3 regions of the Cytobacillus sp. GQ23 genome follow, and region 2 is predicted to be linked to each of the others. Evidence: predicted binding sites of a transcription regulator. Region 2 holds the regulator's gene; each other region holds the start of a gene.

Region 1 (4,283 bases), on a different contig from region 2:
GATTCTACTAAACTGACCATTGCTACTAGAATCATTGTCAGGATGGCTGTCACCTCAAATGTCGGCATGCCGAAATAAAAAGGTGATGGCATATGAAACCAGGAAGCTTCTCCAACTGCTGAGAAATCTACCATTCCCATAAAAAACGCTGTAATAGTGCCGGCCGCCAGACCAAGCAAAATGGCAATGGCACGAATAAAGCCTTTGAAGAATCGGAAAAGAATAATGATGAACAGCAAGGTTCCGAAAGCCAATGAGATGTTTGTCATGGAACCAAAGTCAGGGCTTCCCTGTCCTCCAGCCATGTTGTTCATTGCAACAGGAATTAGCGTAATTCCAATAATGGTAACGACCGACCCTGTTACCACTGGAGGAAAAAATTTCACCAGTTTTCCAAAATATTTTGAAACAGCTACAACAAAAATGCCGGAAACCAGTATTGAACCATAGATTGCCGGTATTCCATACTGACCGCCAATCGCAATCATTGGTCCTACAGCCGTAAATGTGCAGCCAAGAACAACTGGAAGACCAATCCCAAAAAATCTGCTGCGCCATACTTGAAGAAGCGTTGCAATACCGCACATAAAAATATCAATTGAAACAAGATAGGTAAGCTGCTCCCCTGTTAATCCCAGTGCTCCTCCTACAATCAATGGCACAATTACTGCGCCTGCATACATAGCAAGGACATGCTGAATTCCAAGGGAAGCAATTTTAACCGGATTCTGATTCATCGCATTGATTCCTCCATTTTCTTCGCTGATTTTTCAAAGCTGATTATTCCGCCTTCAAGTGACTCAATAATTGCCAGGGAATCAACCCGGAATCCCTTTTCCCTCAGCAGCTTTCCGCCATTTTGAAAGCCTTTTTCGATAACGATGCCAATCCCTGCAATCGATGATCCCGCTTTTTCAGCTATTTCTGCAAGACCTAATGCCGCCTGTCCATTCGCTAGAAAATCATCGATTATAAGAACATTATCTTCTTCTGAGAGATATTTCTTTGAAACAGAGATTTCACTTGTTTCTTCCTTAGTGAACGAATAGACTGGGGCTGTAATCAGGTCATTTACCAGTGTAAGAGATTTTCTTTTCCTCGCAAATACTACTGGGACATTTAACTCGAGCCCCGCCATTACAGCTGGCGCAATCCCCGAAGATTCGATAGTCAATATTTTTGTAATCCCGCTTCTTGAGTATCTATCTGCAAATTCTTTGCCGACTTCAAACATAAGCTGTGGATCTATCTGGTGGTTCAGAAAAGAATCCACCTTTAAAACTGTCGGCGATAAAACGATCCCTTCGCGCTTTATTTTTTCAATAAGCATATCCATTTTGCATCCTCCTCTATGATAGATAGCCTTCAATTACTCATTTCAGCCAAATAAAAAGCCTGAAGCCCATCGCATTCACAACATAAAAATGAGTGAAGCAATGGCCTTCAGGCTAATGATTTAAGCTGCAGGCAAACAAGGATGGCATATAGCGTCCTGTACATTGCTCACTCATAGTCGGATTATTTACGGTACCCCGGTAGAAACTTGCGAGCCATATCCTCGCGATTATATGAGTGAATGTTATTAATTTATTAACATTATAACACCATCTACTAATACTTCAATCAAAAATTTACCCAAATACGAACTAAACAAGATATTACCAAAAATAACGTTCGTTAATCAGATAATTCACCCTTTTCTTTACATTCATTAAGAATAATTCACTGTCCTTTTTAAGCTCAATTAAACCTTCACATTTTTTTCACAAATTACAGATGTGTTTTGTGATTTAAATCACTTAAATATCAATTTTTCACCATTATCATAGTGTTTAAGTTACGAATGAACAATTTGTGAACTCACTAAAATCATCTAGAATCTCCCTAAATGTTTTGTATTATGAAAGTGTAATCATTTACTTTTTCCAATTTTCGAAAGGAGTGAAGGAAAATGGCGAAAACGGAACTCAGCCGCAAAACAAAAACTGAAATAGAGGATCGCTCCTCCTTAAAGGGAACGTTAGCTTCCGTTTTCTTATTAGGATTCTTCCTTGTAATGACATGGGTAGGCGTTTATTTATTATTTATCAGCCGCTTTTAAAGTTAGAAAGGGGAAAAAGCCATGCATATGCATAAGTTTGAAAAGGCCTGGCTCATTTTTGGAATCGGATCGCTGCTTGTTTTTCTAACAGTTCTGGGAGTGAGCGCATTTTACCTGGGTAATCAGCCCCCGAGCTGTTTGGCTACCATTGATCCTGAAAAAGTCGATTCTACCGTTCCATTTAATGAGCCTGGATTGAAAAAGGCAGAAGGAAAAGATTGGGATTACGAATTGGTATACGTAGCATCTGCTTTTTCCTATAGCCCAGCCGAAGTGGAGGTTCCATATGGCGCTAAAGTGAAAATTATCGCTACAACCAAAGACGTCGTCCACGGTTTTGAAGTTGCGGGATCAAACATCAACATGATGCTTGAACCAGGCTATATCAGTGAACATGTTACAACCTTTGATAAAAAAGGCGAATACCTGATTGTATGTAATGAATACTGCGGTGTTGGTCACCACATGATGTCTTCTAAAATTAAGGTGGTGGAATAATGTTTAATCCTTCAGCAAAATTAAAAGTTGACCCACGTGACGGAAAATTGGCAATGGCCCACTTTTTCGTTGCCTTTACTGCCTTAGCAATAGGCGGCTTAGCCGGTTTATTGCAGACTTTGGTCCGCTCCGGTAAATTCGAGCTTCCTGCAGGCATCGGATATTACCAGATTCTCACGGTTCATGGTGTTGTCCTCGGACTTGTACTTACTACCTTTTTTATAATGGGATTCCAGATCGCTGCAACAAGCAAAACATCAGGGGCCTTTACGAAAAAACAGCGTATTGCCGGCTGGACCGGTTTCTGGCTGATGACGGCGGGAACTGTTCTTGCAGCTGTTATGATCCTGCTGAATGAAGCAACAGTTCTATATACTTTCTATGCTCCTCTTCAAGCACATGCTTTGTATTATATCGGATTAACACTTGTTATAGTGGGAAGCTGGATTGACGGGGCATCAATCATTATGAAGTATGCAGAATGGCGGAGGAAAAATCCCGGTAAACCAAGTCCATTATTAACCTTCATGTCGCTGGTCAACACAATGATGTGGATTGTAGCGACAATCGGTGTAGCAGCTACAGTTCTTTTCCAGCTGCTTCCTTGGTCATTGGGATTTGTTGAAACGGTAAATATTGGAGTCAGCCGAACTCTATTCTGGTATTTCGGACATCCGCTTGTATACTTCTGGCTATTGCCGGCTTATATGGCCTGGTATGTTGTAATTCCAAAAGTCATCGGCGGAAAGGTTTTCTCTGACTCATTAGCACGTTTGTCTTTTATATTATTCCTGCTGTTCTCCATCCCTGTCGGATTTCACCATCAATTAATGGAGCCAGGCATTGACCCGGCATGGAAATTCCTGCAGGTAATTCTGACATTCCTTGTTGTCATTCCATCTTTAATGACTGCATTTTCTTTGTTTGCTACTTTCGAAAGCTTTGGCCGTTCAAAAGGGGCTACAGGGTTATTCGGCTGGGTTAAGAAACTTCCTTGGGGAGATGCACGATTTGCCGTGCCGTTCATTGGGATGATTGCCTTTATTCCTGCGGGTGCAGGCGGGATCGTCAACGCCTCTCACCAGATGAACCAGGTTGTTCATAACACCATTTGGGTAACCGGCCACTTTCACTTAACAGTAGCAACATCTGTAGTACTTACATTTTTTGGGGTTTCTTACTGGCTGATTCCTCATCTGACAGGAAGAACATTAACCAAAGCAATGAATAAATTAGGAATCATCCAGGCAGTTATCTGGGCAATCGGCATGACTTTCATGTCTGGCGCCATGCATGCTGCAGGCCTTCTGGGAGCGCCGCGCCGTTCGTCCTACTCTGAATATGGCGGAGCAGCACAAGCAGCAGAATGGATTCCCTACCAGGTCGCACAGGCAATCGGCGGATCTATACTATTCATTGGCATTATTTTAATGATCTATATCTTTATCAACCTTGCATTCTTCGCACCAAAGGGCGAGCAGGAGTTCCCTGTCGGAGAAGCAGCTGATGAAGCTGAAAAAGCGCCGATGGTATTCGAAAACTGGAAGCTTTGGCTCGGAATTACAGTTGTTCTTATTCTATTTGCCTACACTATCCCGTTTATAGACTTAATACAAAATGCACCTCCAGGAGCTAAAGGGTATAAGCTTTGGTAAAAGGAAAGGCTTGCCCCGGCTCTTCCAGG
Region 2 (4,283 bases):
GGTCCAAGAGTTACTTTTACCGCATTTGCAAGGGAATCTACACCGCGAAGCATCGCGCGGCGGGCTTCTTCACTAAATTTAATCTCTTTAGCCATTGATAAAAACCTCCTCAAAAATTTTCACTTTATCTTTTAATCTGCAACTAATCGGCGATTAGCCAATTACAGCAAGAATGTCATTTTCACGTAAAATTAAGTATTCTTTGCCTTCGTACTTCACTTCAGTACCGGCATATTTTGAGAAGATGATACGGTCGCCGTCAGCAACTTCAAGGGCAACACGCTCACCGTTTTCAAGAACGCGGCCAGTTCCCACAGCTACAACTTTGCCTTCTTGAGGCTTTTCTTTAGCAGTGTCCGGCAGTACAATGCCGCTTGCAGTTTTTTCTTCAGTTTCAACAAGCTCGATAATGATTCGATCACCTAGTGGCTTTAACAAGTGAAACAACCTCCTCAAATAATATGTAAATATTTTTATTTATTAGCACTCTCTCTTTATGAGTGCTAACACAATTATTATATTAATGAATCTCATATCTATTTGCAAGGGTGAAGCTTAAATTTTTTATAAAAAATTTCCTCATAGACAACCTCTTAAGTATGCTTCACCAGCCCTCATTTTAATCATGTACTTCTCCTCCTTTGATGCTGATATTTGAAACACCCTCCCTATAAAGAGTACAATGGCTTTAGGACTTGCAACCAACACTCAGATTAAGGAGTAAAACACTTTGAAGAAGGAATATTGGATTATATTAATCGCCTATATTGCCATGCAGCTTTCAAGCTTGTTTGGTGTTCCGCTCGTATTAATAACTGCCGATGCCCTGGGACATAACCCCGAGAATATGCAGATTCTTGCTGTAGCCTACTGGCTCGTAATCAGTTTCACGATTACGCTGACCATTACGCTTCTATTACTAAGGAAAGAAATGAAAAGGGGACTCGATCGGGATGCCTCTTCTGTGGCAGGCTCAGCGGGCTGGGCAATAGGAGGCATATTTTTGGCCCTGATTGCTCAAGCTACTGCTGCAAGTATTGAAAACCTGATTGGCATTGAAATGGGCTCTGAAAATACGCAGCAGATTATCCGGATTATTGAAGCATCGCCAATTGTCATTTTAATCAGCTCGGTCATCGGGCCAATCCTTGAGGAGATCGTCTTTAGGAAAATTATTTTCGGTTCCCTCCATAAGCGCTTTAACTTCTTCCTGTCTGCCCTGATCAGCTCGGTTATTTTTGCACTTGCTCATTTTGAGCCTGAACATGTATTGCTATACTCGGCAATGGGATTCACCTTTGCCTTCTTATATGTAAAGACCAAGAGGATTATCGTGCCGATTTTTGCCCATGTGGCGATGAATACCTTTGTTGCGGTTGTTCAGCTGAATCAGGATAATTTACAAAAGTGGTTAAAAGAAATGGAAAATTTGCAGAGCTTTATCAGCTTTTTCTAGAAAGAATGCTGTGGAGTTTTAAACTTACTGGGGGATTATCATGAGAAGCACACCTTTGTTTTCAGGCTTTATTTACATCCTTCTCGGATGCCTTTTCACTTTTATAGCCATCCAGAATACCCAGCGGGAAGAAACCTGGGGATTCTTTACTTATTTTTTAATCCTAATTGCTACATTTGATTTTGGCACCGGCCTGCGGATGCTTGGCCTGCATTTTAAAATGAAAAAATGAGCCGCATAAGGCTCATTTTTTTTACACTTCTTCAGGATAATTTTTAAGAAAATAAACCAGTGACTGCAATTCCACTGCCAGATCGATATGGTGAATCCGAATCGAGGACGGCACAGTGAGCCTCGCAGGTGTAAAGTTAAGGATTCCTTTTATTTTCGCATTCACCATCCGATCGGTGATAGTCTGGGCAGGCGGTGCAGGCACCGTTAAAATTGCCACCTGAATATTATTTTTCACAATCACTTCTTCAAGGTCATCCATATGATGGACCGGAACATCACCGATTTTCGTGCCAACCTTACTCTCATCCACATCAAAGGCTACTTCTATTTTCGTATTATTATTTTTAAGAAAATTGTAGTTTAGAAAAGCGGTCCCTAAATTCCCTACCCCGATCAAAGCGACTTTAGTCAGCTCGTCCTGGTCAAGAGTCTTCCGAAAGAAGCCTAAGAGGTAGTTCACATTATATCCATATCCTTTTTTCCCTAACGCACCGAAGTACGAAAAATCACGGCGGATTGTTGCAGAATCCACTTTTACCGCCTCACTCAATTCTGCTGATGAGACTCTCTGTTTGCCGGAGGAATGAAGGTTCTTTAGGAAGCGGTAATATAATGGCAGCCGTTTAGCTGTTGCCTGTGGTATCTTAATTGGTTCATTGGCCATTCGTCCATCCCCATTTCTTATGATGTATTAATTTCGTTTAAAATCTCCGTTTTTCCCGCCTGTTTTCTCTATTAAAAAGGTTGGTCCAATTACCATTCCTTTATCTACAGCCTTACACATATCATAAACGGTCAGCGCACAGACTGAAGCAGCTGTTAACGCTTCCATTTCCACACCCGTATTTCCTTTTGTTTTAACAGAAGCCGTAATGATAAGGACATACTCATCCTCTTCTGCTTTCCATGAAAATGAAATATCGACACCCTTAAGAGGCAGCGGATGGCACATCGGAATAATGTCCCATGTTTTCTTGCTTGCCATAATGCCTGCCGTTTGTGCAACAGCAAGAACATCCCCTTTTTTCATGGAGTTTGATGTGATCTTTTCGTAAATCTCCTGATTCACCGAAATACTTGACTGAGCAATGGCTGTCCTTGCGGTCTCAGGCTTATCGCTGACATCCACCATTTTTGCCCTGCCTTCTTGATTAAAATGAGTAAAATCCGCCATTAAAAAAACACCTCTCTTCAAAATCATACACTATTTTTCGGATTCTTTGTATGTGCATTGTAAGGTTCTTCACATATTTATTTACCTTTTCTTCTGTTTTAATGACCTTCATCCGGGCTTATAGTCCTGTCTCCTTTATTGCCGAACAATATATGAATGAGTTACACTTACTCTATACCAGAGGTGAAAGAACATGATACTATTACAAGTCAATCAGCTGGCAAAAAGTTTTGGAGCTGATCCCATTTTAACGAATATAAAGCTTGAAGTACAAACCAGGGACCGTATTGCCCTTGTAGGACGCAATGGTGCAGGAAAATCTACCCTTTTAAAAATAATTGCCGGACAAATGACGTATGATTCCGGAGAGATCATAAAGCCAAAGGAAGTAACCATTGGCTATCTTGCCCAAAATACCGGCCTGGAATCAGATTTATCCATATGGGAGGAAATGCTGACTGTTTTCAGTCATCTGCAAAAGCAGGAAAAACAGCTTCGCAGCCTTGAAGAGCAAATGGCGGATCCTGATGTCCTTGGTAATTCTGATGCCTATGAACGAGTTTTAAAAGATTACGACAAACTCCAGGTTGATTTCAAAGAAAATGGCGGTTATCAATATGAAGCTGATATACGTTCCATTCTCCATGGACTCAACTTCAGCTCAATGGGCTATGATACAAAAATTTCGTCCTTGAGCGGCGGTCAGCGAACAAGGCTGGCCCTTGGTAAACTTCTGCTCACAAAGCCTGATATACTAATCCTGGATGAGCCTACCAACCACCTTGATATAGAAACACTATCGTGGCTCGAACAATACCTGCAGGGCTACAGCGGTGCCATTCTGATCGTATCACATGACCGCTACTTTCTTGATAAGGTCGTTTCCCAGGTTTACGAGATATCGCGCCACCAAATAAGAAAGTACCCTGGAAACTACAGTTCCTATTTGGATCAAAAAGCAGCTAATTTTGAAAAAGAAATGAAGCAATTCGAAAAACAGCAGGAAGAAATCGCTAAGCTTCAAGACTTTATTCAGCGAAACCTTGCCCGTGCCTCCACTACTAAAAGGGCACAAAGCCGCAGAAAGCAGCTGGCCAGAATGGACGTGATGGACAGGCCGCAGGGAGACGAGAAATCAGCTTCCTTTGGGTTTGATATCGAACGGCAGTCAGGCAATGAAGTATTGAATATATATTCTTTAGCAATAGGGTACAAAGAAATAGTGAGCGAGAATATTTCTATGCGGCTGGCAAGAGGCGATAGTATTGCACTTGTAGGACCAAATGGAATTGGCAAATCCACATTGCTTAAAACCATTATTAAGAAAATCCCTTCTTTTACTGGGGAGATTCAATATGGCTCTAATGTGACCATTGGCTACTATGACCAGGAACAGGCAGAGCTCACAAGCAATAAACG
Region 3 (4,283 bases), on a different contig from region 2:
AAATCTGAGCGTGCCTTTGCATCTTCCCAAATGTTTTCAGCCTTGGATTGCAGAATGACATATTCAGTATATTCCTCTGCAGGAATTTTTTTATTGCGGTCATAATCCTTCTTGCATTCTTCCAGTGTCTTTAATGTTATTTCAGCAAGGTTTTCCTGGCCTGAAAGTTTTGCTATGTATGCTGCCATTTCCTCAGAAGTTGACATTCTGAACACTTCTGAAGAGATCATTCCAATTACTTCCGAGCGCTGTTCCATACCCTGCCTGGGTGCGCCGGTCCGCATATCCCAATACATCAGCCCGATCGCTTCATTATATGCTGTCATTTTTTTGACATACTCAAGGAATTGCAGTTCTGTCTGTTTTAGTGATTCTGCCATAAATTTTCCCCCTTTGTATCTATTACAGTATCATTTTATCATATTTTTCTGAAAAGGCAGTCTCAATAATCTTATTCTCCTGCTGCTCTTGGGCTGTTTTTCTTTTTCACCTGGCTGGCAAAGAGTTATAATGATGGTAAGTGAACTAACCGGAAAGAGAGATAGCATGAAATATTTGATTTACTTTATCATTATTGCAGCATTTATTGATACATTTTCTCAGCTTCCCATCATGAGCCCCTTTGCCATGACATTTAATCCATCACCAGCATTTGCGGGAATGATTGTTGGGCTTTATTCCTTCTCGAATATGATTGGCAATATATTAGCCGGCTATTGGATAGATAAAAGAGGAGCAAAAAGGGTTTTGGTATCCGGTTTATCCCTAACCGGATTCATTTTAGTCCTGTATACATTTGCTGATTCTCCCCTGCAATTAATTACTGTAAGATTTCTTCACGGATTATTTGGGGGCTTCCTGGTCCCTGCGGCTTTTACAGTCATTTCAAACCTCGGAAAATCAGGCAAACAAGGTAAAAAAATGGCTGTATCAGGCGCAGCTGTCGGATGTTCAGCCATTATAGGCCCCGCATTCGGGGCAGTGATTGCTTCCAATTACAGCATCAACTGGGTCTTTTTAATTATTGCAGCTACAATGATCACTAGCGCAGTCCTTGCCTTTGTGTTTCTGCCGGCAGGAAATATGGTAAATGTAAAAAAAGAGAGCTCTCATGAAAAAATGCTTCCACTATTTAAGAATCCTATGCTTACAGCAAGCTATTTAGGAGCCTTTTCTCTCATGTTTGCTCAAGGGACACTTGCCTACCTTCTTCCCCTTCAGGTAGAAGCCCTGCAGATTGAGGCGATGTACAGCGGAATTTTATTAAGCACTTTCGGAATAACGGCAATTCTTATTTTTCTGCTGCCCATTAATAAAATATTTGATAAGTATAAGCATCACAATAGCATGCTTTCCGGAATGCTGATTATTGCAATTGCATTAGTCCTGTTAAGTTCAGCATCTTCTCTTGGATTCATGTTTATATGCATGGTTCTTTACGGCACCGGGTTTGCTCTTTTATTCCCATCCATCAATGCCCTTATAGCCAATCATACGACAGAAAAAACAAGAGGAAAGGCATTCGGCCTCTTCTATGCCTTTTTTTCTTTAGGTGTGGTAGCTGGTTCCACCATATTAGGCTTCTTGAAAGTAACATTTGAAACAGGTTTTTTAATCGCTGCAGCCATATTATTTTTTACGGTATGCGGCATGTCCATATATTCCAAAAAAAGAAACCCCCAACTATTAAAAAGCGGGAGTGACTGAAAATGAAAGAATTAGTAGGCAGCTGCACTGTTTGCGGCAAAGACCTGTACTGTCTTGATGGATTCTTCAACGGAGTCCATAATGAAAAAAATGAAACCATCTGTTTTGAATGTATCGAAGAACAAAAAGAATCCGCAGAGTAAACCTCTGCGGATTCTTTTTGTTCCACTTAATTTGTGAAAATGTATTTCGCAATATGATATATGTCACTTATTTCAAAAGATCCCGGTGTTAAACTCAAAGTAATCAATAACGATTCTCACTGCAGAAAAATTTCAGTTATTGGCCATTAAATTAATCCACCAGCCGATTGAAGGAGTGATCAGAATGAAAAATAAAGTTATTGAACTTGATGTAAGAGAGGATTTAAAAAATAAATTGGAGCCGTTTGAAAAAATCACGTTGGCAATAGCTGAAGTTGATATTGATGATGTTTTTATCCTTCATGCCCCATTTAAGCCTGTCCCTCTTTTTGGGGTCTTAAAGGCAAAAGGGTTCGAATATAAAGCTGAGGAAATTGAAAAGAAGCACTGGAAAGTGACCTTTACGAAGAGAGGTGCTTCAAAATGAAATTGGATAACCGCGGGCTGGAACCGCCTCAGCCGATGATGAGAACACTCGCTGCTCTTGAAGATCTGCCCTCAGGAGAAACATTATCCATTATTAATGACAGACGACCCATGTTTCTTTATGAAAGGCTGGATGAAATGGGCTGCAGATATGTAACTATCGAACAGGAAGACGGAAGCTTTTTAATAGAAATACACAAATAAGCAGGTGATCCCATTGCTGGCCAATACCAAAAATGAGACCAATATCAAACTGCCCTTTTCATTTATACTTTTCAGCTTGCTCTGTTTAATAGGATCCATGGGGCTCATTCTTTTTCAAGGGGAATCTATTATTAACAGCCATTTCCGCATACCCGCCATCTGGTCAGCGGCTCATTTGTTTATATTGGGCTGGGCGCTGATGACAGCCATGGGAGCCATGTATCAGCTCGTACCAGTGGCCTTTCTCACCCCTATATGGAATGAACGTTTTGGATTTACACAGTTTACTGTGACTGCCTTTGGGATATTATATTTTGCTCATAGCTTATTTCATAATCCGGCGGGTGCAATGCTGCCCGGGCTCATTACATTAACAGGTATTTTAATGTTTCTTCTGCAAATGTTCATGACTTTAAGGCAGCAGGCAAAGCACAATATACTCACTTTTTTCGTAGGAACTGCACTGATTAGCCTGCTATCTGCTATTCTATTTGGAATGCTTATGGTCTTAAGCATGAAAACCGGATTTTTTTCTGACCTATATCAAGCAGTTTTTAAAAGCCACATACTTCTCGGAACTGCAGGCTGGTTTACACTTCTGATTTTTGGATTCTCATATAAAATGGTCCCCATGTTTTCTTTGTCCCATGGCTACAGCATGAAACCTGCCAAATATGTATTAATAATTTATGCAGCAGGGCTTGCAGCTGCAATTATCTCTTTTTTCATCGGGAATAATTCACTTTTAACTATTGCATTGATGATCCTGGCAGGCGGTTTTGCATTCTTTACCTGGCACATGCTGCATATTCTGCGGAAAAGAGTTAAGAAGAAGCTTGATTATTCATTCCGGTTTGCTCTTCTTGCCATACCTGCAGGACTGGCTATCCACCTGGGAGCATTAATAAGCGCTCTAATTGGAAGCTTTCAAACTGCAATTGGGTATCTTGTATTTGCTTACCTTATGCTTTGGGTAGCTTTGAGCATTCTCGGTTACCTATTTAAAATAGTGCCATTCTTATGGTGGACATGGAAATACAGTAAAGAGATCGGGAAACGGAGTGTCCCTTCTCTCAGAGATATGATGAATGACAAGGCATCCATCCCGGTTCTTTCCGCTTTCATTCTCGGTATACTTAGTGTGACAGCCTCCATTGTATTTGAACAGCTTGCTCTATTCCTATCCGGCCAGATTTTAACGGCTGGAGCCAGCTTAGTATTCTGTTTTTTGATTATCACAGTATTAAAACAATAGGGGGAATGAACATGAATCGAAAAGAATTAGTTCTCAGCAGCCTGAAAAGAGTTATAGATCCTGAATTGAATATAAACGTGGTTGATTTGGGACTTATTTATGACATTGATTTGCCCGACAATGAAAAGGCAGTTATTACCATGACTCTTACAACACCGGGCTGTCCGCTTCATGACAGTATAGTCAGTGGAGTAAAGTATTGCATTGAAGATCTGGAGCTATTTTCAGATGTAGAGGTTAACCTTGTCTGGGAACCAGCCTGGACTCCTGCTCACATGTCTCCCGAAGCAAATCAGCTGTTAAGAGGTTAAAAGGAAGGCAGCGCCCTGTTGGGCACTGCCATAGTTCAGCTTATTACGGGCTCTGCAGGCAGAACCTTTTTTATCATTTCGAGCACTTCAGGATGTTCATTATTATTCATCAAAATATGAACGGTCCCTTTGTCTTCATGTGTTCTAATTAATCTTCCAATACCCTGCCTTAACCTCAGGATCATATAAGGAAGATCCACTTCTTTGAAAGGATCGGCCGAACCTTCCCGTTTGGCT

The links. Region 2 encodes Rex, which represses fermentation and respiration genes when NADH is low (regulators of the CRP and FNR family bind a similar motif). Its sites were predicted from a motif close to TTGTGAAATATTTCACAA; they were not measured.
Region 1: a site for Rex is predicted at 1,784-1,801, ahead of AC6CHU_RS23520 (cytochrome c oxidase subunit 2A). Genes of this name have one in related genera too.
Region 3: a site for Rex is predicted at 1,911-1,928, ahead of AC6CHU_RS23555 (DUF2249 domain-containing protein). Genes of this name have one in related genera too.

Annotation. Positions count from the first base shown of each region.
Region 1 covers NZ_JCAXER010000038.1:8,629-12,911, forward strand. Annotated here, with positions in the region: gene AC6CHU_RS23510 (nucleobase:cation symporter-2 family protein) at 1-737, opposite strand, end outside; gene AC6CHU_RS23515 (xanthine phosphoribosyltransferase) at 734-1,336, opposite strand; purine riboswitch at 1,491-1,592, opposite strand; gene AC6CHU_RS23520 (cytochrome c oxidase subunit 2A) at 1,952-2,101, shown strand; gene AC6CHU_RS23525 (cytochrome c oxidase subunit II) at 2,123-2,599, shown strand; gene AC6CHU_RS23530 (b(o/a)3-type cytochrome-c oxidase subunit 1) at 2,599-4,254, shown strand.
Region 2 covers NZ_JCAXER010000035.1:45,604-49,886, forward strand. Annotated here, with positions in the region: gene groL (chaperonin GroEL) at 1-95, opposite strand, end outside; gene groES (co-chaperone GroES) at 154-438, opposite strand; gene AC6CHU_RS22830 (CPBP family intramembrane glutamic endopeptidase) at 731-1,456, shown strand; gene AC6CHU_RS22835 (YdiK family protein) at 1,497-1,688, shown strand; gene AC6CHU_RS22840 (redox-sensing transcriptional repressor Rex) at 1,710-2,354, opposite strand; gene moaC (cyclic pyranopterin monophosphate synthase MoaC) at 2,382-2,864, opposite strand; gene abc-f (ribosomal protection-like ABC-F family protein) at 3,058-4,283, shown strand, end outside.
Region 3 covers NZ_JCAXER010000038.1:15,118-19,400, forward strand. Annotated here, with positions in the region: gene AC6CHU_RS23540 (carboxypeptidase M32) at 1-380, opposite strand, end outside; gene AC6CHU_RS23545 (MFS transporter) at 547-1,707, shown strand; gene AC6CHU_RS23550 (hypothetical protein) at 1,710-1,850, shown strand; gene AC6CHU_RS23555 (DUF2249 domain-containing protein) at 2,035-2,277, shown strand; gene AC6CHU_RS23560 (DUF2249 domain-containing protein) at 2,274-2,480, shown strand; gene AC6CHU_RS23565 (hypothetical protein) at 2,485-3,735, shown strand; gene AC6CHU_RS23570 (metal-sulfur cluster assembly factor) at 3,747-4,046, shown strand; gene AC6CHU_RS23575 (ATP-dependent DNA helicase) at 4,082-4,283, opposite strand, start outside.